DNA from 4 places in the Sporosarcina sp. FSL W7-1283 genome. Region 2 is predicted to be linked to each of the others. Evidence: riboswitches for the same ligand, from Rfam matches in the RefSeq annotation. Region 2 holds a riboswitch; each other region holds the start of a gene.
The links. A riboswitch is a leader RNA that binds a small molecule or an ion and turns the genes downstream of it on or off. The one in region 2 is predicted to bind S-adenosylmethionine.
Positions count from the first base shown of each region.

Region 1 (6,024 bases), 1.1 Mb from region 2:
AAAAGCAGACTTTTGTCTGCTTTTTTGCTTTCTCCCTCATTGTATTTGTATACTGTAAGAATACAGACAAATGAAGGGGTGTATTTATGAAAGTTGCCATTTTTGACTTTGACGGCACGTTGTATACGAAAGAAACCTTTAAATTGCTTATGGAGCAATTGAAGAAACACCCGAGTTACCAGCGTTATTACGGAAAATTCTACAGATCGATTTTACCTTTATATATCTGTTACAAACTAAAATTACTGCCTGAAACCGAAATGAAAGAACGATCCATGAAGCTGTATTTGAAGGCTCTTGAATCTTTAACAACTGCACAACTAGAACAATACTTCGAAAATATGCATGAAGAAATGTTAAACGATTTCAATGAAGATGTCGTCAACAGATTAGCTCGACATCAAGCAGAAGGTCATCATGTATTGTTAGTTTCTGGTGCTTATACTCCCTTTTTGACTGCAGTCACGAGCCATTTGTCATTCGATCGTATTATCGGTACTGAAATCCCTTCATGCGGCGAACAGATTACGATGGACCAACCATTTCTACATATCCAAGGAGAGCGTAAAAACGAACAAATCGAAAAAGCACTTCAAGGTAAATCGATTGATTGGGAGAACAGCTTTGCTTACGGAGATAGCATCTCCGACTTGCCTGTGTTAGAGCAAGTCGGCAATCCTGTAGCCGTCAGACCCGATCCGAAACTTGCAGCCATAGCAAACCAACGAAATTGGGACATTTTATGATGAAAGCTGAAAAGCCCTGAATTCGGCTTCAGGGCTTCAAGCTTCAAGCATTCTTCAATGTATTAACATATAAGTTTCCATCGGTTTGAATTTCTGCATACAGCACATGCTCCGGCTTTCCGATGCCTTGCAGTTCCAGTTGTTGTTTCAACCATACATCAGTCAGCTTCAATTCACGCATATTTTCCTCTTGTACTTTTCCGTCGGTAATAATTTCGGTCGGAATATATTTAGGTTTAGGAGAAGCCACTTTGACATCTTTTTTCGTCGCCTTCTCTTCGCCCGGCTTAAGCATTATGCTCAAGTTTCCATTCGTTTCGAAAATCGCATAATTGACATCTTTCATGGAAAAAACGGCTTGTTCCCGAAGCATCATATTCAATTCATTGAAATTCAAACGCAGCTTACTTAACGAGCCTTCCACAATCTTTCCATCCTGAATTACGATGATTGGCTTATCATCCAGCAGGACACGTAGTTTTTTTGATTTAAACGTTAAATAATTGGCAAGTATCGTCAATACTGCCCATAGGATCATACCATATAACCCATTTAAGAACGGCGTCTCGGACTCCCCTGCCAAATTGGCGGCAATCGAACCGATCGTGATACCTGTCACGTAATGGAAGAAAGTCAATTGAGATATTTGTTTTTTTCCCATGAACCGGGCCAGGATCAGAAGGACGATAAAGGAAATAACAGTCCGCAAAGTCATTTCCCAAAAAGACAGCTCCAAAAACTCATCCATATTCACAACGCACACCTCCATTGAGTGGAGTATGTGTGAAATGCGGGAAACTATACTTTCATAAGCTTATTTCAATCCCAAACGTATGGCGTTGCTTGATAGACATAGTAGTTCAACCAGTTCGAGAATAACAAATGTGTATGTGAACGCCAAGTATTCATTGGTTCTCTCGTCGGATCATCATTCGGGAAATAATTTTCAGGTACATCAATATCCAATCCCTTTTGGACATCTCGCCCGTATTCTTCAGCCAATGTATGTGCATCATACTCTAAATGTCCTGTCACCATTATGTTTTTTTCATCATTAGAAATCACAATGAATGCACCCGCATCATCCGATACAGATAGCAGTGTCAAATCCGGATGCTTCTCAATTTCTTCTATGGAAACAGCCGTGTGACGTGAGTGAGGAGCAACAAATACATCGTTAAATCCTCTTGCCAAATTGACTGTTTGGTCCGTGATATCGTGAGAAAAAATCCCAAAACATTTCTTCGGCAACTCAAACTTATCAATGCCGTAATGATGATAAAGTGCGGCTTGCGCGCCCCAACAAATATGCAAGACAGAGGTCACATTGGTTTTTGTCCACTCCATGATTTTCTCTAATTCCTTCCAGTACACTACGTCTTCAAATTGCATATGTTCAATAGGTGCTCCTGTAATAATCATGCCGTCAAACTTGCGCTCTTTCACGTGTTCGAATGTTGTATAAAACGTTTCCAAATGAGTTTGACTGACATTTTTGGAAACATAGGTCGCCGTATTTAAAAACGTCACGTTTACTTGCAAAGGCGTATTACCAAGTAATCGTAATAATTGAAGTTCTGTTTTTTCTTTTTCAGGCATTAAATTCAGAATCAAAATGTTCAGCGGCCGAATATCTTGCTCCGTCGCCCGATCTTCATCCATGATGAAGATTTTTTCTTTCTTCAGTAACTCACCTGCAGGTAATTGTTTCGGTATATTAATCGGCATATTTCTTCCCCCTTGGCTATTCATTCGGCCTGTTTTTACAAAATAAAAAACCTCTTTTCCTGTAGATAAGAAAATGAAGGTTTAGGACCACAGTTCTTATCTCTCAAGACAACAATCTTGTTGGAGGTAGCACCTTCCTGTTTACACAGAGGTTGCTGAAGCTTCATCAGGCCAAATCCCTCAGCTTCTCTTGATAAGTAGTATTTAGTTAATATCATTTCACGAAAATGATTTACTGACTATTATAACATTAATAAACTAATTGTATAGTCAAATTTTCAAATAGTTCTGCTCATTCCAATCTCGTAAATTGTAGACCGGAAATATTTGTGTATAATAGGAACTACCAACTACTTTTTAAAGGAGGAACTCATGAGATCTTTAGGCATTGTTCGCAAAGTAGACCATCTTGGCAGAATAGTTATTCCGAAAGAACTACGCAAATCTTTGCAATTAGATAAAGGCGATCCCATTGAAATTTTCGCAGAAGAAGATCGAATCATTTTGAGAAAGTATCAAGTGAATAAGGCATGCTTCATTACTGGTGAAGTAACGAACGAAAACAAAGAACTATCAAACGGATTATTCATAAGTCCTCAAGGCGCGAAAATCCTTCTCGAACAATTACAGGATTATGTTTAAATAATAACAAGCCAACCATCTCCTCGGATCGTTGGCTTGTTAGCATACATCAAAGTAATAAAATTTGGTTGACTTCAGAGTGAAAAGCGGAACAAGTGAATATAAGTTTGTAGCCCGGAGATTGGCTCCCCGCGGAAAGCCATCCTCCCGGAACCTGGATCAACGGTTCTTATACCCACTCACCCTCTGCTCACAAACTATTGATAAACTCTTCAATCTCCTCTTTCGTCTTGCGATTCTTACTGACAAAACGGCCTGTTTCCTTGCCTTCACTGAATGCGATAAAGCTTGGGATGCCAAATATATCGAGCTGAGTGCACAAGTCAATAAACTCATCTCGGTCGACATAAATAAATTGGTACTCGGAAAATTCCGTTTCCAGTGTTGGTAAAAACGGCTCGATCACTCTGCAATCAGGACACCAATCTGCAGAAAACAAGAAAATCACTCGCTCTTCTTGCTTCAATTGTTCGAATCGCTCGAAGGACTCTAAGTTTTTCATCTTACATTACCCCTTTACTTGAATAGTATGGCACTACTATAACATTGATTGGCATATATCTTCTCTTCTCACGACTTATGGTATTTCCTAATACTCCATAGTAAAAGTTACTTATAATCCGCTTTTATCTCTCAAACACGAACGTTCACAAATCATTCAATAATTTACGTTCGCCTTTATTAGTTTTTCATTTTTTTCCGAAAAGTAATTGACAATTACTTTTGACGTGTTATGATTAGTTCAAATTTAATACACGCAAAACAATTTTGACGAAGACATACCTTCCTGTAAAAGAATTTTCTAGAGAGCTGATGAATTGGTGAGAGTCAGTAAATTCTTGGGATGGCGGCACTTCCGAATTGCTTGGCTGAATAGTTCAGTAGGCCAATCCGTCACATGCACGTTACGCATGCTGAATGAAGGCTGCTTTTGCAGCAAAACAAGGGTGGTACCGCGTTAGTTTATTGAGCTTTTCGCCCCTTACGTATGTAAGGGATGGAAGGCTTTTTTATTTTTCCTAAAAGGAGGTAAGCATAGAACGTACATATGGGATCAACTCTATAAAATTCATTTTGAAAACTTTACAACAATAAAAACTACTGAAGGAGAGAATGATTATTATGGCTTTTAAAGTACTTATTAGTGACCCACTTAGCGAGGACGGTATTTTTCCATTACGACAAGCAGAAGGTTTTGAAATTGTGATCGATACAGATTTGACACCTGACCAACTGAAGGATCGGATCAAAGGTTTTGATGCTCTTCTAGTACGTAGTCAGACAACTGTTACGAAAGAATTGCTAGATTCTGCTGATCAATTGAAAATTATTGGACGTGCAGGTGTAGGTGTCGACAATATCGATTTGGACGCAGCTACAGAAAAAGGGATTATCGTCGTCAATGCTCCTGATGGAAATACAAATTCAGCTGCTGAGCACACGGTAGCTATGATGATGGCGATGGCTCGTAAAATTCCACAAGCATTCAATTCACTGAAGAACAATAAATGGGACAGAAAATCATTTCTCGGTGTAGAGCTAAAAGACAAAACATTAGGGATTATCGGACTTGGCCGTATTGGTGCAGAAGTTGCCAGACGTGCGAAAGGTCAACGTATGAATGTCATCGCGTACGATCCATTCCTAACTGAAGAAATCGCAAAGAAATTGGGTATTGAAATTGGTACGGTAGATGAAGTATTAGCAGCTGCTGATTTCATTACAGTACATACACCATTGCTGAAAGAAACTCGCAGAATGATCAATAAGGAAGCATTCGAAAAAATGAAAGACGGTGTACAGATCATCAACTGTGCCCGTGGTGGAATTATTGACGAAGATGCATTATACGATGCGATTGTCGCCGGAAAAGTAGCAGGTGCGGCACTAGATGTATTCGAGGAGGAACCATTCCTAGATCATAAGTTACTGACTTTGCCTGAAGTAATTGCTACCCCTCACTTAGGTGCGAGCACAATTGAAGCACAAGAATCTGTTGCTGTAGACGTAAGCCGAGACGTCGTCAACTTCTTGACAATCGGATCTGTCCGCAACCCAGTGAATTTACCATCCGTTTCTCGTGATGTTTTAGCGAAAATCGAGCCATTCTTTGACCTTACTGAAAAACTGGGTATGTTCTTATCACAAATCCAAAACACAGTCATCGACGAAATCAACATCCAATATGCAGGTGAATTGGCGAATTACGACGTGCGTGCATTGACTCGTAATACAGTGAAAGGTTTGTTGAAGCGCAATCTTGGCGAAACAGTCAATGATGTAAATGCAAGACTGTTGGCTGATCGTTACGGCATCAAAATAAATGAACAAAAAACGACGACAGCTAGAGGTTTCATGAACTTGATCACAGTGGAAGTTGTTACGGCAAAAGGCATCCGCAAAGTAGCCGGTACCCTTCTAAATGGTCTCGGGCCACGTATTGTGAAAGTTGATGATTATGTAGTTGACGCAATTCCACAAGGTCACTTGTTGTTCATTCGCCATAAAGACCAACCAGGCGCAATCGGACGTGTAGGTACATTGCTTGCGGAAGAAAATATTAATATTGCAGCGATGCAAGTGGGACGTTCTGCTGAAGGTGGAGACGCGATCATGATGTTAACAGTCGATCATCACGTTGAGTCTGCTTCTGTTGCACGCGTCAAAGAAGTTCAAAATATCCATGATGCAAAAGCTATTGATCTATAAAAACACAGGAAAACCAGCTGACATTTTGAAATGTCAGCTGGTTTTTTCACGTCCGTGTGACAAAAAAATCAAAGCCCATAGCAGTCAATATACCGAAAACGAGACACCAGAACGCGATACTGATCGCAGACCAAACGGCTGTCTTCACTTTATTGGCACCGAACACTAAACCGATAAACGCAGCGATATGTGTACCGAT
Region 1 is NZ_JBBOOL010000001.1:2,535,754-2,541,777, forward strand. It holds gene MKY93_RS13080 (HAD family hydrolase) at 87-746, shown strand; gene MKY93_RS13085 (DUF421 domain-containing protein) at 790-1,494, opposite strand; gene metA (homoserine O-acetyltransferase MetA) at 1,566-2,474, opposite strand; SAM riboswitch class I at 2,568-2,674, opposite strand; gene MKY93_RS13095 (AbrB/MazE/SpoVT family DNA-binding domain-containing protein) at 2,847-3,116, shown strand; gene MKY93_RS13100 (thioredoxin family protein) at 3,307-3,618, opposite strand; gene serA (phosphoglycerate dehydrogenase) at 4,239-5,825, shown strand; gene MKY93_RS13110 (small multi-drug export protein) at 5,872-6,024, opposite strand, start outside.
Region 1: linked by a shared signal. The riboswitch ahead of metA (homoserine O-acetyltransferase MetA) and the one ahead of MKY93_RS19145 (bifunctional homocysteine S-methyltransferase/methylenetetrahydrofolate reductase) in region 2 are both predicted to bind S-adenosylmethionine.

Region 2 (6,024 bases):
TTGATAATCGCTTTTCCTTGGGAATACTTTAATGCTTCCGCGATGACATTTTCGTCCGTTGAGTCAATTACTAGAGGGACTTTAACCTTTTTTACGACTTCTTTCATAAAACGCGTCATATCGATCAGTTCATCACGATCTGGATTCGCCAGACAAATATCGAGTACGTGCGCACCGCGTTTTACTTGTGCACGTGCAATTTCAGACGCTTCTTCAAACTTCTCTTCTATAATTAGCTTCTTAAACTTCCGTGAGCCGATAACGTTTGTACGCTCCCCAATTAATAAAGGACGCAATGTGTCATCATATAGCAAAGGTTCAATACCTGAAACGGCATGACCAGGTTCTATTTCAGGCATTTGACGAGGTGCTTTGTCTTTTACAGCTTCTCGAATTGCTCGAATGTGCTCAGGTGTCGTACCACAACAGCCGCCGACCATGTTCAACCAGCCTTTTTCTGCAAATCCTTCCAGCTTCTTCGATAGGGATTCTGGAGACTCATGATAATGACCTTCTTCATCTGGCAATCCGGCATTCGGATAGCATGTCACATAGCTAGTTGCCAGGTCAGATAACGAACGTAAGTGATCCGTCATGAATTCTGGTCCAGTCGCACAGTTTAGGCCGACAGATAGGGGATTGACGTGTCCAATGGAAATGTAAAATGCTTCGATACTTTGACCTGCAAGTGTTGTACCCATCGGTTCGATTGTACCGGAAATCATGATTGGTACTTCGCGTCCTAGCTCTTCAAAGGCCTTTTTAATACCAATCGTGCCGGCTTTGACGTTTAGCATATCCTGACTAGTTTCCATGAGGATTAAATCGCTGCCAGCTTCAACCAATGCTTTCGCCTGCACGTAAAAATCATTAGAAAGTTCATCGAATGTAATGCCGCCTGTGACAGAAAGAGTCTTAGTCGTCGGTCCGATCGCCCCTGCGACAAAACGCGGCCACTCCGCAGTGGAATACTTTGCTGCACTTGCCTTTGCAATTTCGACAGCTTTAGTATTGATTTCATGTGCACGATGTCCTAGTGCAAATTCATTCAGAACAAGGGGAGTGCCGCCAAATGTGTTGGTACAAATGATGTCGGCTCCTGCCTCTAGGTACTCATCATGAATCTTCTCCAAGATATCAGGTCGTAAAACGTTTAAATATTCATTACAGCCGTCGTAATCTTCGCCTCCAAAATCTTCTGTTGAGAGGTCCTCCGCCTGCAGCATCGTCCCCATCGCGCCATCAATGATAAGGATTCGTTTGTCTAGTTGTTCTTCAATAGGATGTCTCTGCATGTGATAATTCGCTCTCCTTCTGCTTATCTATTTGTTTAATGTAGTCATGTAGCTCAAGTGTCATGTCGTAACGGAGGAATGGTGTGATCAAATACAGTCCGTTAAAGTATTGCGCTGCTGTATCGATCAGCTCCTTTGCGATCTGAATTCCTGTTTCAGTGGCTTTTGCTCGGTCGTCGCCACAGGCGCGCATCCGTTCAAGCACTTCGTCAGATAGTTTAATGCCAGGCACTTCATGATGCAGAAACTCTGCGTTGCGAATATTTGTCAAAGGCATAATACCTATGAAGATAGGTGTATCTAGATGTTTTGTAGCCTCATAGACGTCAATAATCTTTTCTTTTGTATAGACAGGTTGCGTTATGAAATAATCTGCACCTGCTTCAATCTTTTTCTCCAATCGCTGAACAGCCCGGTCCAATACTCGGACATTCGGATTGAACGCAGCTGAAACTGAGAAGTTTGCTTTTTTACGTAATGGTTTACCGGAGAATGAAATCCCTTCATTCAACTGTTTGATTAACTGCAGCAGTTCCATACTCGATACATCGTAGACGCTTGTTGCGCCAGGGAAATCACCAACTTTCGTCGGATCACCTGTTACAGCCAGAATATCGTGGATGCCTAACGCGTCAAGCCCCATTAGATGAGATTGTAACCCGATCAAGTTGTGATCTCGACACGTTAAGTGGACAAGAGGGCGGATATTGTGCTGCATTTTAATGATGGAACCCATTGCCATATTGCTGATCCGAGGGGATGCCAATGAGTTATCCGCCATCGTTACGGCATCAACACCTGCATCGTAAAGTAAATTGGCACCTTTAATATAATCTTCTGTCTCTAAATGCCGTGGTGTGTCCAATTCCACAATGACCGTACGTTCTGTTTTGGCTTTCTCGTGGAGCGGTTGATGTTTTACCGGGCCGGCTTCCTGAATAACGATTGGCTTTGTTGGTTCTACTACTTTCTTGGTGATAGGAGACAATCCCGCTAATCGAGTTTTCGCTGCTTTAATATGTTTAGGAGTAGTTCCGCAACACCCGCCAATTAACCGTACACCTTGATCACGCAGCAATACTGCAGCTCGCCCGAAGTACTCAGCTTCAGATTCATAGACAATGCGGCCATCTTCCACATCCAGTAAAGATGCATTCGGATAAGCGGATAAAAATGCATTTTCCGGCAGTTTCACATTTTCAAAAGCTTGGATTGTATGGTAAGGCCCTAAGCGGCAGTTTACACCGACTATACTTGCACCTAGTGATTCCAGTTGATGCAACGCGTCATTCAATGAAAGTCCGTTTTGCAAAACTCCAGGATCGTGCATGGAGACTTGCGCAATTAGCGGAACATCTGTGATTTGACGAAGTGTTGAAACGACGGATGATAATTCTTCGAAATCATAATACGTTTCGAGTAACAGTCCGTCTGGATCTCCAGTCAATAATGCGTTGGCCTGTTCAAGGACTACTTGCTTTACTTCATCGAGCGATGCATCACTTTTGCGAATTCCACGCAAACCGCCGATGGTACCAAGCACAAATTGACCACCTGGTGCAGCAGCCCGCTTTGCAATTTGGATTGCTGCTTTATTGAATTCCGTAACACGGTTTTCCAATCCATAACGAGCCAATTTCACTGCATTGGCACTGTATGTATTGGTCTGAATAATATCAGCTCCCGCCTCGATATAGTCGTGGTGGATTTTCTCTATAATTTCAGGTTTCTCTATATTTAATTCCTCATAGCAATAATCGATCCCATATGAATACAAAATAGTTCCCATTGCCCCATCTGCTGTCAGGACATTTGTTTGAAGTTTCTCCAGTAATGACATCATCAAATCCCCCTTTGTTTTCTCTAATCAAAAAAAGCCTTCAAGTAAATAGAAGGCTTTGTAATCGCAATGACCAGTTCCCTCTCATCTTTCAGTGTGCCATTTCGGCATACTGCTGGAAGTAGCACCTTGCCCATCGGCTGGTTGCTGAAGCGTCTTTGGGCCAGTCCCTCTGCTTCTCTTGATAAGATATGATTCTTATTAAATTATTTCGATAATTCTAACCATATCATAGCGGCTTTGTAGGTAATCGTCAAGTGAATGTTTGATGAAGTTCTTGAAGACCGGAGTGCGCATAGAGAAATTTACTGAAACATGGTAAAATTAAAGGAGTAACTTGAAAAGGTGAGGAATCATGCAGTTTTTTAAATACTCCATTCCGATAGCGGCACTTGTCGGCACGCTTGCCTGGATTATGTTGGAGAATAATTATGAAGAAGTACCGTGGGATTCGCGTGTTTGGATTACCTTTGGCGCCGCTGCATTAAGTGGTGTACTTGCTTTTTTTCTTTTCAGGAAAGAAAAAGAAGACAAAGTCGATAAAAAGAAATAGGAGCTGCCCGAGAAGTCATGTTCATCTGACTTCCCGGGTAGTTCTTTTTTTGCAGAGAAAGCATTTTGTTCATTCTAAGAAATTGCCAGCAGGGGTAGATGTGGGTCTTGTCTGTTTCTTTCTGCCTTATTGGATAAGAAAAGGGTGTCATTCCTTACATATAAGATGTTCCATAAATTATTAGTTAACTTAAATTAAAAACGAGTTGACAATTAATGAGTCAACCATTACTATTTTTATAGTAACTCAAAATAGAAAGAGGTGTCATGATGACGACAGCTTCGGAAGGACGTCCGCAAAGTAAATTCAGTACATTGTCAATTGTATATAGTGGAATGTTTGCTGCTTTAATGATGATTGGGGCTAATATCACTTCTTTCATACCATTTTTAGTAGTCGGGGGAGTACCTATTACATTGCAGACATTTTTCGCTGTTTTGTCAGGATTGTTATTGGGTAGCCGTCTTGGTGCATTGTCGATGACTGTCTATATGATGGTCGGCCTTGCAGGGGCTCCTGTATTTGCTAAGTTTCAAGGTGGATTTGGCCAAATCTTAAGCCCGACATTTGGTTTTATCGTTACTTTCATCTTGATTGCTTATGTAGCAGGTAAAATCGTGGAGCGTAAGAATACACTGCCATCTTATATTATTGCATCACTTGTTGCGACAGCAATCAACTATTTATTGGGTACGAACTGGATGTATGTCGCCTATAAAGTTTGGGCTGCGGCGCCAGAGGTGTTTACGTACAAAATTGCATGGCTTTGGATGATTCCTCCATTACCGAAGGATATTGTGCTAGCCGTACTGGCGGGAATATTCGCATTTAGAATTTCAAAACATTTGAAAGTGAGGCATTCATTTTGACGAACTATCAAAGGCTGGCTGACCAAGTTTTGAAAGGTCACGTATTAACAAATGAGGAAGCGCTTTCAATATTAAATAGTCCGGATGAAGATTTGCTGTTGCTGCTTCATGCGACGTACTCGATCCGATCCCATTACTATGGAAACAAAGTAAAACTTAATATGATCATCAATACGAAGTCGGGGTTGTGCCCGGAAAACTGTGGCTACTGTGCCCAGTCGATTGTGTCAAAAGCACCGGTTGAAAAGTATGCAATGATGAAATCAGAAGAAATATTACAAGGTGCAGAGCGAGCTGCTGCAAATAAAGCGGGCACTTATTGTATCGTGGCAAGTGGACGAGGACCTCGGGCTAGTGAGCTTGAAATCGTTATTGATTCCGTCAAGAAAATTAAAGAGAAACATAAAGGAATGACCGTTTGTGCATGTTTAGGCATTCTGAAGCCAGAACAAGCCGCACGCTTGAAAGAAGCAGGTGTAGACCGATACAATCACAACTTGAACACCTCTGCCGAACACCATGAAAGCATCACTACATCGCACACATACGATGATCGTGTAAACACAGTAGGACATGTAAAGGAAGCGGGAATATCTCCTTGCTCTGGCGTAATAGTCGGAATGCGTGAAACAAAAGAGGATGTCATTTCCATGGCACACAGCCTGCGGATACTCGATGCAGACTCCATTCCAGTCAACTTCCTGCACGCCGTGGATGGGACGCCGCTAGAAGGGACCTCTGAACTGGATCCGCGCTATTGCTTGAAGGTACTTAGCCTATTTCGTTTCATCAATCCAACAAAAGAAATACGAATTTCGGGTGGACGCGAAGTGAACCTTCGCAGCCTTCAACCACTTGGCTTATATGCTGCAAACTCTATCTTCATCGGTGACTATTTGACAACATCGGGTCAGGAAAACGACAAAGACCAACAAATGTTAGAAGATATGGGCTTTGAAGTGGACTTGGAACCATTGAAGAAAGAACCTATGACTATATAAGAGAGATCTAACCGCGCAGACAGCTTGCGTGGTTTTTTTCGTTCAATGAAAAACATGAAAAGATCTTGAATAATCCTCCATGTAGAGAGACAGCCTAACGCAAGACATGCAAAAAAATCAAACATACATATTAAAACAAATCAATTGCATCTCACGCATTTTCTGCGATACAATCAAGTCAAAGATAGTCAAAGTCAACTAAGAGAACGAGCAGAAACGAGGTGACGAGATGCGGAACATTTCTGACATTATTGAAGGGTATTTGAAGTCCATTATCGAAAAGGAAGACAGTGCCTCTGTTGAAATCAAACGGAATGAAGTCGCCGAGAAATTCCAATGTGTTCCTTCGCAGATCAACTACGTAATCAAAACTCGCTTCACAGTCGAGAGAGGCTACGCAGTAGAGTCAAAACGCGGAGGCGGTGGATACATTCGGATTTATCGGGTGCAGACGAATTCACGGAAG
Region 2 is NZ_JBBOOL010000001.1:3,644,838-3,650,861, reverse strand. It holds gene metH (methionine synthase) at 1-1,295, opposite strand, end outside; gene MKY93_RS19145 (bifunctional homocysteine S-methyltransferase/methylenetetrahydrofolate reductase) at 1,276-3,135, opposite strand; SAM riboswitch class I at 3,217-3,326, opposite strand; gene MKY93_RS19140 (hypothetical protein) at 3,491-3,688, shown strand; gene MKY93_RS19135 (biotin transporter BioY) at 3,955-4,557, shown strand; gene bioB (biotin synthase BioB) at 4,554-5,558, shown strand; gene MKY93_RS19125 (CtsR family transcriptional regulator) at 5,788-6,024, shown strand, end outside.

Region 3 (6,024 bases), 1.0 Mb from region 2:
TGTTGGTTCTGGAGCAGTGATTCCACGCTCCGTACCTGCCAATTTCGATGTGAAGCCACTTAAGAAGTGGTACATTGCCTGTTCTTTTGTCAGGATCGAGATTGGAGGCAATACGCCGGAAGCATCAGCCGTTAAGAAGATGATGTTTTTCGGGTGACCCGCAATAGACGGTGTCACAATATTTTCGATATTTTCAATCGGGTAAGCAGCCCGTGTATTTTCAGTTAATGAATTGTCATCATAATCCGGTATACGTGTATCTTCGTCCAATACAACGTTTTCCAACACGGAACCGAAACGGATCGCGCCAAAGATTTCAGGTTCTTTTTCTTCAGAAAGGTTGATACATTTCGCGTAGCATCCGCCTTCGATGTTGAATACACCGTTATCAGACCAGCCGTGCTCATCGTCACCGATCAACTTGCGGTCAGCGTCTGCGGAAAGTGTTGTTTTACCTGTTCCTGAAAGACCGAAGAATAGTGCCACATCGCCGTCTTCTCCAACGTTAGCTGAACAGTGCATCGATAGGATGCCTTGCTCTGGAAGCAAGAAATTCATCGCAGAGAAAATAGATTTTTTCATTTCTCCCGCGTACTCTGTTCCGCCGATCAAGACAATACGTTTTTCAAGGGACATGATGATGAATGTCTCTGAATTTGTGCCATCCACTTCTGGATCCGCTTTGAAAGAAGGGGCAGCCAAGATTGTGAATTGCGCTTCGTGTGACTGTAGTTCTTCTGCAGTTGGACGGATGAATAATTGGTGAACAAACTGGTTTTGCCAAGCCAATTCATTGACAACTTGTATGGATAACTGAGAGTCTTTATCTGCACCTGCGTATCCTTTGAAAACGAAGAGTTCATCCTTTTGCTTCAAATGATCGATGACTTTCGTGTATAATGAATCAAATACGTCAGGGGAGATTGGCTTGTTGACGCTTCCCCAATCTACTTTATCTTTGGACACTGCATCTTCGACGATAAATTTATCCTTCGGAGAGCGTCCAGTATATTTACCTGTGCGTGCTGCTAGAGCGCCATCTGCTGAGAGTTCGGCTTCTCCTTTAGCGACTGCCTTTTCGGTTAATTCTGCCACAGACGCTTGGATCGTCACGTTGCTTCCTGATAGAAGACTTTTTAAACTATCATCAATTTTTGCAGATATCATATTTACATACCGTCCTTTGCGTAGTCGTTTTATTTGAGTAGAACATCTTAATTCGTAAATAGTATAACACATTAAGAATAATAATCTATACTAATTAAAAACTCAAGTGATTTGAGATAAAAAAATTGACAAAATCACAACTTTTTTATACTATGTGACATGAACGGATACTCTTATCCCGAGTTGGTGGAGGGTACAGGCCCTATGAAACCCGGCAACCTGCAAAAGACAGTAGTCTAGCGCGAAGGTGCCAAACCTGAAGCAAGGTTAAATTCCTTGGACGATAAGAGTGAAAGGTGCTGCGCGTGAAATTTTGCCTTTTACTCATTGCTAGAAAGTGAGTAGGGGGCTTTTTATATTGTCTAGCCCTGAATCCTTATGGTATATGATTGACGTCAATTCAGGCGTGGAGCTTTACCAGGGACTTAAGAGAGTACCGTATCATGTTGATTGAGGGGGAAACAAAAATGACAAACCGTCGACTGTTTACATCAGAATCAGTTACTGAAGGCCATCCTGACAAGATGTGCGACCAAATATCGGATGCGATTTTGGATGCGATATTAAAGGAAGATGCGAATGCCCGTGTGGCATGTGAAACGAGTATTACGACAGGACTCGTATTGGTAATGGGTGAAATCACTACCACTACCTACGTAGATATCCCAAGAGTAGTCCGTGATACTGTGAAAGAAATTGGGTACACACGTGCGAAATACGGTTTCGATTATGAAACTTCTGCTGTTTTAACTTCTATTGATGAGCAATCACCTGAAATTGCCGCGAGTGTCAACGTTGCGCTCGAAGCTCGTGAAGGCTCTATGACAGACGAAGAACTGGATGCCATCGGAGCGGGTGACCAAGGATTGATGTTTGGTTACGCTTGTAATGAAACACCTGAATTAATGCCGCTTCCGATCAGTCTTTCCCACAAGCTGGCATTCCGACTTGCGCAAGCGCGTAAAGAAGAGTTGATTTCTTACCTGCGTCCTGATGGTAAAACGCAAGTAACTGTAGAGTATGACGAAGACAACAAACCTGTGCGGATTGATACGATTGTTATTTCGACACAGCATCATCCGGAAGCGACAATGGAACAAATCGAGAAGGATATTAAAGAAGTAGTAATCGACGCGGTCGTACCTGCTCACCTATTGGACGAACAGACGAAATACTTCATTAATCCGACAGGAAGTTTTGTTGTGGGTGGTCCTCAGGGAGATGCGGGACTCACTGGAAGAAAAATCATCGTGGATACATATGGCGGATATTCTCGTCATGGCGGCGGTGCATTTTCTGGTAAAGATGCAACAAAAGTGGATCGTTCTGCTTCCTATGCTGCACGCTATGTCGCGAAAAATATTGTGGCGGCAGGATTGGCAGAGCATTGTGAAGTACAACTTGCCTATGCAATCGGTGTGGCAAGCCCGGTATCCATTTCAATCAATACATTCGATACAGGCCGTCTATCCGAAGCACTCTTAGTCGAATTTGTTCGGGAGTTGTTTGATCTGCGACCTGCAGGCATCATTAAAATGCTTGATCTTCGTCGTCCGATCTATCAACAAACGGCTGCATACGGTCATTTTGGCCGTACGGATATTGAATTGCCGTGGGAGAAAACGGATAAGGCAGATGCATTATTAGAATTAGCAATTAAAAATGATGTGAAACAATAAAAAAGATAGTTGAAGGCAGAAAGGGGGGATTAATATCCTTCTTCCTGCCTTTTTTTTATAGTATAATATAAAATAAAGAACATTCAGAAACTGGGAAAGGGGAAATTTATTGACTACACTACAACATACATTTGTGCTCGATATGGATGCTGTGCAATTGAAAGCGGAGTTAGATAGCGGGCAGATTACTTCACGTCAAGCGACGGAGGCTTATATTGCACAATGTCAGGCAACCAATCCAGCTGTGAACTTTTTAGTGGAAGAGCGATTTACTAAGGCGTTGGCCGAAGCGGATCAAGCAGACAAAGAACGGAATACAACGAAGATGACAGGGAAATTATTTGGCGTACCTATTAGTATGAAGGAATCATTCGATGTGGCTGGGATGCAGACTACAGGCGGATTGCCGTATCGTAAGGGACAGATGCAAACGACAGACGCGGAAATTGTCCGTCGATTAAAAGCGGAAGGCGCCATCCTGATCGGCAAGACAAATACACCGGCACTCTGTTTTTGTCAGGAGACCGACAATGCATTGTATGGCCGCACCAACAATCCCTACGACCTCTCTAGGACAGTAGGCGGCTCGAGTGGCGGAGAAGGTGCGGCGATTGCTCTAGGGGCGGCTGCAGCGGGAATAGGTTCAGATATCGGAGGATCCATCCGTTTCCCAAGTCATTTTACTGGGGTCATTGGCTTCAAATCAGGAAATTCGCAAGTTTCATCAATCGGCAGCTATCCTGCCGAAGAGCATCCATTACAGCAAAGAATGCTTGGAATCGGGCCGATGACAAAATCGGTACGGGATGCAAAACTGCTTTACAGCATCATTGCGGATGAACTACCTATGGAAAATGAGTTGAATCAATATACTGTAACGTTCTTGCCCGATATGAAGCTGCCGCTATCTAAGGAGACAGAAGGCTTCTTACAGGCGATCAAAGGATTTCTGTCGACAGAATTTCCTATTAGAGAGGACATACCTCCTCATTTTCAAGAATCAGCGGAATTATGGCAAGAGATCATGTCCATTGACGGCGCGAGTGGAGCAGCAGTAGAAGCATTCGGCACACGTCCGATCCGGCCGGTGCGTGAATTTTTATTAGACAAGGCGGGCAAACAAACCGATTTGCATCGGTATTTATCCTGGGCTTTAATTGGTGCCTCTTTATTCAAACCTTCAGCGGAACGAGTAGCTGAGATCGAAACCATTATTGAAAAAGGTGATGCGGAATTAGACCGCTATCTGGATAAGCGAATCCTTGTTTTGCCTGTTTATCATACGGCAGCCCTTTCGCACGGTATCGTATACAAAGAGTTATTCTCCATTCGGAAGACATTTCTGCAATATATTCCTTACGTCGCGTATGCCAATGTGTGGGGGCTTCCTGCTTTGACAATCCCTATTGGAGCGGATCGAGACGGCATGCCGCTTGGTGTACAACTAGTGAGCAAAATCGGGAATGAAGATGCGTTGTTTGCACTGGGCGCACGTCTAGAGGAAGAGTATAAAGGCTATTCGAGAGTTATCCCATCTTTCATATGAATCAATTATGTTTTAGCATAATTGATTCTATTTATTTCCAGTTTTTAATCAAACCACCTACTATCAGACCGAATACAGCGTGTGCGGCCGTCCAATAGAACCAGGCTGCCCCATCTGTAATGGCAGGTGGTTGTTCAGATAATCCTGTCAGCGAGAATAAAATGCCACCGCCAACGGTATAGACTAAAACATACGGAGATATCAGGTATTCCCGCTGGATAATCCGCAACAGATAAAACAAAGCGACTGCACTTACGATACAAGTAATAAAGTGAAATAAGTATCCTACCAAAAGTTGCGGCTCCCAATCTTGAATTACTGGAACGTAATCAAAGTTGAAAAGCAGCACATAGGCTTGATTTCCAATAAGTATCTGAATAACTTTCAGAAAGAGCGCTAGTGCAATCCCTGCGATGGTACCAATTATTATAAGTTTTCCAAACTGCCTCATCAAAAATCTCCTTCCTTCAACTGTTCAATTCCTTTTTTGACGTTCTTGCTCTTTCACTTTCTCAATTTCCTTAATCTCCTGCTGATACTCTTTTTCTACTTCCGTCGTACCGCGAATAATCGGTTCTTCATTGTAGTCGACTCGTTTACCGTAACGCAGGAGTTCGTAAATCACCATGCCGTTATTCGGCTTGCCGTTTACGGTGATCATGGGAATAGCGTCAAATAAAACATAATAAAATGAATAAAATATAAAACGGCTCCAGAATGTCTTATAGTCGTCTAAAAAGCCGTTTGCGAGCAAGGCATTGATGCCAACAGCCACCGTAAGGTTACTGAGTATAGGTCCTAAATAAATACAAATATACGCAAAGTTACTTTTGGATTTAATCGAATCAAAGGAGAACCAGCTATACACATGGTAATATTTTCGGACATCCAAAAACCAAAATTTAAATATTCGTGGTCCAGAACCAACTGTAAGACGCGGGTTCTTGACTCCAAACAATCCGCTGACGATAAAGTATCCGGATTCGCGAAGAAAGATAACAACAGGCAATATAATAAAGGCTGAAATGACAAGCCCAAGAAGATCTTTCATACCAAACAATCGGTGTCCTCTCCTTACTGATGAAATTCTATAGCAATTGGATACCCTTTTTTTGTCGCAGTGAATCCCGCGCTCAAGGGAAAGAATCATCTAACTTGTAGTACCGGGTTTAGTTTCTTCATTCCGGGGAAAATACATACTATTGAGCAGTAGTAAAAAGATAGAGGAGGAATGGAAAATGGCTAAAATTGCAGTAGAAAACCCATTTGATGACGTAAAACTAGCGTTAGAGGAAAAAGGACATGAAGTGAAAATGTTCGAGAGCGATGAAAATTTAAAAGGGTATGACATGGGCGTTGTACGTGCGTTGAGTGACGTCAACGTGGATCAATTTGATTTCCCGGTCGTCAGCATCGAAGGGAACTCTGTTGATGATATCGTCAATGATGTCGAAAAAAGATTACAACGTTAAGTGTAGTAACGAGGCTGTCCTGAAAGTTTGAGATTTCTTTCAGTGACAGCCTTTTTTACGGTGAGGCAATGGAAGAAATTCACTTCATTAAAAAGAGACGTCCCATTTTTAAGGACGTCTCTTTTCTAAAATTATAATTGTGTTTCAGGTTGGTCGACAG
Region 3 is NZ_JBBOOL010000001.1:2,648,649-2,654,672, reverse strand. It holds gene pckA (phosphoenolpyruvate carboxykinase (ATP)) at 1-1,167, opposite strand, end outside; SAM riboswitch class I at 1,338-1,457, shown strand; gene metK (methionine adenosyltransferase) at 1,635-2,846, shown strand; gene MKY93_RS13700 (amidase) at 2,956-4,392, shown strand; gene MKY93_RS13695 (hypothetical protein) at 4,424-4,843, opposite strand; gene MKY93_RS13690 (hypothetical protein) at 4,868-5,443, opposite strand; gene MKY93_RS13685 (YkuS family protein) at 5,631-5,864, shown strand; gene MKY93_RS13680 (Fur-regulated basic protein FbpA) at 5,996-6,024, opposite strand, start outside.
Region 3: linked by a shared signal. The riboswitch ahead of metK (methionine adenosyltransferase) and the one ahead of MKY93_RS19145 (bifunctional homocysteine S-methyltransferase/methylenetetrahydrofolate reductase) in region 2 are both predicted to bind S-adenosylmethionine.

Region 4 (6,024 bases), 3.4 Mb from region 2:
TAAGGTGTTGTAATCGAACCCACTTCGGCGCTTGCGGATGGCTCCCGCAATGTGCCGTTCTGGAAGAACGCCTGCCTGTCACATCGCTCCGTATACCCGCTTGTGAGGCGCCTACTTTTTTTGAGTGGGGGTTAACCGATGTGTTTTTCTAGCAAGACCATTTCAGACTAGACATCAGACTCGGAATTGCCTACTTTAAACACAACATAATGATACCTACCCATTCCAGCGAAGCCGCAACTGCGGGGTCGGCCGTTGCCATGAGACTGCTAGCATGAACTTCGCTAGCTGGCTCGTGGCGTAAGGCAATTCCCTAGCGGCACAGCGGTGCCAGTGAACTTTACTCTGCCAATGGAAGTCGAGCGACGGGACAACAAACTGTAATTTTATTTTCAATTAAAAACGATTCAAAAGGAGAAGATACAAATGAACACGACAAAATTTTTAGATGCTAAAGGATTGGCTTGCCCAATGCCGATCGTACGGACAAAAAAAGCGATGAAAGAACTAGAAGCAGGGGATATCCTTGAAATTCATGCAACGGACAAAGGATCTGTAGCAGATTTGACAGCTTGGGCCGCATCAGGAAATCACAAGGTAGTGGACCAGCAACAAGAGTCCGATGTCTTTAAATTTTGGATTCAAAAAGGATAAACTAAGCAAAGAGGGTGTTCCATTGCCCTCTTTCATTAGGAAGGAGGGAGAGAGAACATCATGAGTTTTACATTTATCATCACCATCTTCCTCATTGGATTTGTCGGCTCATTCCTTTCCGGCATGATGGGAATTGGCGGTGCCATCGTCAAATATCCAATGTTACTTTTCATTCCTGCATTACTTGGTTTTGAAGCTTTTTCATCGCATGACGTCTCGGGTATTACGGCAGTTGAAGTATTCTTTGCTTCTCTCTCAGGTGTCTTTGCTTATCGCAAGAGCAATCTAATCTTGAAGCCACTTGTGTTGTATATGGGAATCAGCGTATTGATCGGCAGTGTAATCGGAGGGGCAGGTTCCAGTCTGCTGTCGGAAGCAACCGTTAACATTGTATATGGTGTATTGGCCGTGCTGGCAGCCGTGATGATGTTCATTCCGCAAAAAGGTCTTGATAACATCCCCGTGGAAGAAATTGCGTTCAATAAATGGATAGCCACAGGAACTGCATTGCTAGTTGGGTTGGCTGCAGGAATTGTAGGGGCAGGAGGGGCGTTTATCCTCGTACCGATCATGCTTGTTGTATTAAAAATTCCTACACGGGTCACGATAGCCACTTCGCTAGCAATCACTTTATTGTCTTCAATCGGTTCGGCGTCAGGAAAACTCTTCACAGGGCAAGTTCCCTATGAACCGGCGCTTGTCATGATTATTGCGAGCGTGCTGGCGGCCCCGCTTGGAGTGAAGGTAAGTCGCAAAGTCAATACGAAAGTGTTGCAAGGAATTCTCGCTGTATTGATCATGGGCTCTGCAGTGAAAATTTGGTGGGATATTTTTTAGAAATCACAATGATTTCTAAACATTCTACTAATAACCCTTGCATTTAGTTGGTATTGGCTTTATACTATTTTTCAAGATGGAAAACGAATAGACAAACTCTTATCAAGAGCGGCGGAGGGATTAGGCCCTATGATGCCCGGCAACCGGCTAGTTATGCAAAGGTGCTACTTCCTACAAACTGTTGACAGTTTGGAAGATAAGAGAGGTATGAGCGAAAGCAAAGCCCTCTTCTTATTTTTAGGAAGAGGGTTTCTTTGTATACTCACTAGGCTCATTGTCTAGCTGCAGAGGGCAGCTGCTCGGGACGTTTCGGTCTTTTCGAAAAAGGGGGAGAGCACCCTTTTACGATAAGCCCTCCAACGTCTGTCACGACAAAACGCCCTCTTCTGCTTTTCAGTATTCCATCAGGTAGACTAATAAATTCGGAGGGGAAATAGTTATGACTAAATTTCAGCCAGAAACTGTTTTATTGCACGGAGGACAGCAGCCAGATCCTGTAACCGGTTCACGTGCTGTGCCGATTCATCGTACGACTTCATATGTTTTCAGAGATACAGAGCATGCACAGAATTTATTTGCTTTGCAAGAAGCAGGCAATATCTATACACGTATTACTAACCCGACTGTCGCAGTTTTTGAGGAGCGTGTGGCGCAGATCGAAGGTGGATCTGCAGCAGTAGGGCTATCATCCGGAATGGCGGCAATCGCATTTTCGATCCTGAACATTGCGGGCGCGGGAGATGAAATTGTGGCGGCCAGCAATCTGTATGGCGGCACGTACAATTTATTCGCTGTGACACTGCCGCGCTATGGCATCACGGTGAAGTTCGTGGATGCATCTGATCCGAAAAACTTTGAAGCGGCAATTACAGATAAGACGAAGGCGTTATTCGCAGAGACGATCGGTAATCCGAGCCTGCAAGTCCTTGATGTAGAAGCGGTAGCGAAAGTCGCGCATGACAACGGTATTCCATTGTTGGTGGATAACACGTTCCCGTCTCCATATGGCTCCAATCCGATTGAGTTCGGAGCAGACGTAGTCATTCACTCCGCAACGAAATGGATTGGCGGGCACGGCACGACGATTGGAGGCGTGGTGGTCGATGCAGGGAAATTTGATTGGACTCAAGGAAAATTCCCAGGGTTCACAGAACCGGATGAATCGTATCATGGGTTGAGATATGGCATCGATACGGCAGGGGCTGCATTCGCAACGAAGCTGCGCGTTCAATTATTGCGTGATTTCGGACCTTGCTTGGCGCCGGACAGTGCATTTAATTTATTGCAGGGGCTTGAGACGCTTCATTTGCGTGTGCCTCGCCATAATGAAAACGCACAGAAAGTCGCAGCATTCTTGAAGGGACATCCGGCAGTGGACTGGGTGACGTATACGGGTCTTGAAGAACACCCGACGTATGAGTTGGCGCAAAAACACTTGAAGCACGGCTATGGTTCCATTATTGTTTTCGGCATTAAAGGTGGCCGGGATGCAGGTCGTAAAGTGATTGATAATGTGGAAATCTGGTCGCATGTAGCAAATGTTGGCGACGCGAAGTCGTTGATCATTCATCCGGCATCTACTACGCACCAGCAGTTATCTGCAGAAGATCTGAAGAATTCGGGTGTGACTGAAGAGTTGATTCGCCTGTCTGTCGGGTTGGAATCAGCAGATGATATTATTGCAGATTTAAAACAAGCGATTGAGAAAGCGGTCGAAAAGGCTATTCATTAATTAATAGATAAAAGCAAAAAAGTCACCGAGTCCGGTGACTTTTTTGTATTTACCGACGTTTCACTTTCCTTCGTTCTTCTTTCAATGACATGAACAACGAAGTGACCATCATGATCAAGATAACGGAAAACGGCAGGGCGGCGATGATAACTACATTTTGCAGCGCATCCAATCCACCGACAAACAATAAAATAACAGCGATCGAGGACTGAATCACTCCCCATACCACCTTTAAATTATTGGGTGGTGTCAGCGATCCGTAAGACGACTGCATACCGAGTACGAAGGTAGCTGAATCTGCAGAAGTGATGAAAAATGAAATGATAAGCAAAATGGCGATCATGGATATTATAGAAGACCACGGCATGCCGCTGAACATCTCAAAAATTGTCAGCTCAGTTGCAGTGGAAGCTAAATCAATAATCCCAGCCTTTTGTGTTTCAATTGCTGTAGTACCAAATGCAGAAAACCAGATCATACTTAACACGGTTGGTACGACGAGTAAACCGATCATAAACTCCCGGATCGTTCTCCCTTTCGAAACCCGGGCAATGAACATACCGACAAATGGCGACCAAGCGATCCACCAAGCCCAATAAAATATTGTCCAATCATTAAGCCATGCACGATTCCCAACATCAAGAGGGGCAGTACGGAAACTCATGCGAACAAGATGCTCTAAATACCCACCGATCGAGTCGGTGAACATATCGAAAATAAGCAATGTGGGTCCTAAAGCAATGACGAAAAATAATAATGCAATAGCAAGGACCATATTGGCATTTGATAAGATTTTGATCCCCTTGCCGAGCCCGCTCCATGCAGACACCAAGAACAAAATCGTTACAATGATGATAATGATGAGTTGCGATAGGAAACTGACAGGAATACCAAAAAGGTAATGCAGCCCCGCATTGACTTGGACAGCGCCAAGACCGAGAGATGTGGCAACGCCAAACACTGTAGCAAAGATAGCAAATACGTCAATGACAATACCGAGGGGCCCATTGACGCGGTCACCGAAAATGGGTTTCAAAGTAGCCGAAATCAATCCCGGTTGGCCTTTACGGAATTGGAAATAGGCCAGTGCAAGAGCTGTCATCCCATAGACAGCCCAAGCATGGAAGCCCCAATGGAAAAATGCTTGGCGCATGGCTTCTTTATAAGCCTCCGCTGTTTCAGGCCCCGCAGTAGCAGGATTGACTGCATAATGCGATAGGGGCTCAGCAGCCCCGTAAAAGACAAGTCCGATTCCCATACCGGCGGAAAAAAGCATAGCCAGCCATGATATTAAAGAGAATTGGGGACGATCGCTGTCTTTTCCTAAACGGATTCTGCCGATGGGGCTAAAGATCAGATAGACCGAAATGAAAAACAGCATGGATACCGTCAACAAATAGTACCAGCCAAAGGAAGAGGCAATCCAATTTTTAACGTCGGAGGTCATCCTCTCGAAGTGGTCCGGCGCAATCACTCCATAACCGACGGCTATTATGACGGCAACCAAGGTGATATAAAATGTTAGCGAGATTTTTTTCATAATTCCTCCTAAAACTAATGTAGTGTAGTGAAGAGGTTGATTGTGGAAAGAATGTTTTAAACGATAAGGCAAGATTGCTTATATACACTTAGTTGTACCCAATAATCGTCGATACAAACTTTGGTACGATCAGATAAATTAGCATTTTTGGAAGGGTAAAAGTGGAAGAAGATGAGACGGCCTATTCGGCATCCGTCTCACTTGATAAGTAGTATCACGCCAGTTTTAAAAGTATCACTTTTTGTGAATGGTGTGCATATGCGGAATCCTTATTGCAGTGATAACAAACCTGTTAATTATAATGTATAACCCAGTCAATAGAATCGGAGGATGGAGCAGGTTGTTTAATTCTTAGGCATATATGTATACTGTAGCCGGACAAAATGTTTACAAATACAAAAAAAGGAAACTTGGCTCTTTCATAACTATATGATATAGAGGATCTGCTCACAATCTATCATTCGAAGTATTCTTCTGATTGTCTTTTAGGAATACTAAGGTTTACCCAAGTATTATTTTTTAATTGTTTGCCTATATATACGATTTGCCCTATGTGGGAAGCATAATGGGTCAATTGTCTTTCTAACGCTTCGAGCACGATAGTGCGTTTACCACGAATATATACATCCCTTAACAAATGTTCACCTTCTAGTTCTTCTAATGTTTCAAAAAGAATACTCCAACCCTTTTCCCAAACTGCGATCATTTCATGTTTGGTTAGAGAATCCTCTTCGAATTCACTATCTCGTTTCCTATTGGGTTTTTCACCATCTGTGGTTAAAAAATTTGTAGACCTAGATATCATGTTTCCGCTTATATGTTTTGCTAAGACAGCAATACTATTTGAAGCCTCGTTTAAAGTCCAATGAATATCATCCTCTGTCAATTGATCTATTGTATCATCCCCAAGGCGTTTAATGCCATTAAACCTTTCTTTGATGACATTCAGATAAACATTTTCTAAGTTCATGGATAATCCTCCTTGATTTATATTGTTCTACGCCTTGTTAATTAGTTGCTTCAGTAGAAAAGGATTCCACTTCCATATGTGTTCCGGCAACTGTATGTTAGTGCATGTTATAAATTCATGGGGTGCGGAGACCTGGCCAAGTCTTCGCTGATTTTCTGAGCCGTCTGCAATAAAAGAGGAATCAATTTCTCTTTTATTTCCTTTCTGCTATTTCTTCCAGTGTGTGTCGATATATTAATGGCGGCAATAACCTCGCCATTTCGATTTGTAATTGGAGCAGCCACTGAGCTC
Region 4 is NZ_JBBOOL010000001.1:259,847-265,870, forward strand. It holds gene MKY93_RS01215 (MBL fold metallo-hydrolase) at 1-3, shown strand, start outside; gene MKY93_RS01220 (sulfurtransferase TusA family protein) at 427-654, shown strand; gene MKY93_RS01225 (sulfite exporter TauE/SafE family protein) at 715-1,491, shown strand; SAM riboswitch class I at 1,588-1,694, shown strand; gene MKY93_RS01230 (O-acetylhomoserine aminocarboxypropyltransferase/cysteine synthase family protein) at 1,931-3,223, shown strand; gene MKY93_RS01235 (glycine betaine uptake BCCT transporter) at 3,273-4,763, opposite strand; gene MKY93_RS01240 (DUF1572 family protein) at 5,221-5,733, opposite strand; gene MKY93_RS01245 (IclR family transcriptional regulator domain-containing protein) at 5,841-6,024, opposite strand, start outside.
Region 4: linked by a shared signal. The riboswitch ahead of MKY93_RS01230 (O-acetylhomoserine aminocarboxypropyltransferase/cysteine synthase family protein) and the one ahead of MKY93_RS19145 (bifunctional homocysteine S-methyltransferase/methylenetetrahydrofolate reductase) in region 2 are both predicted to bind S-adenosylmethionine.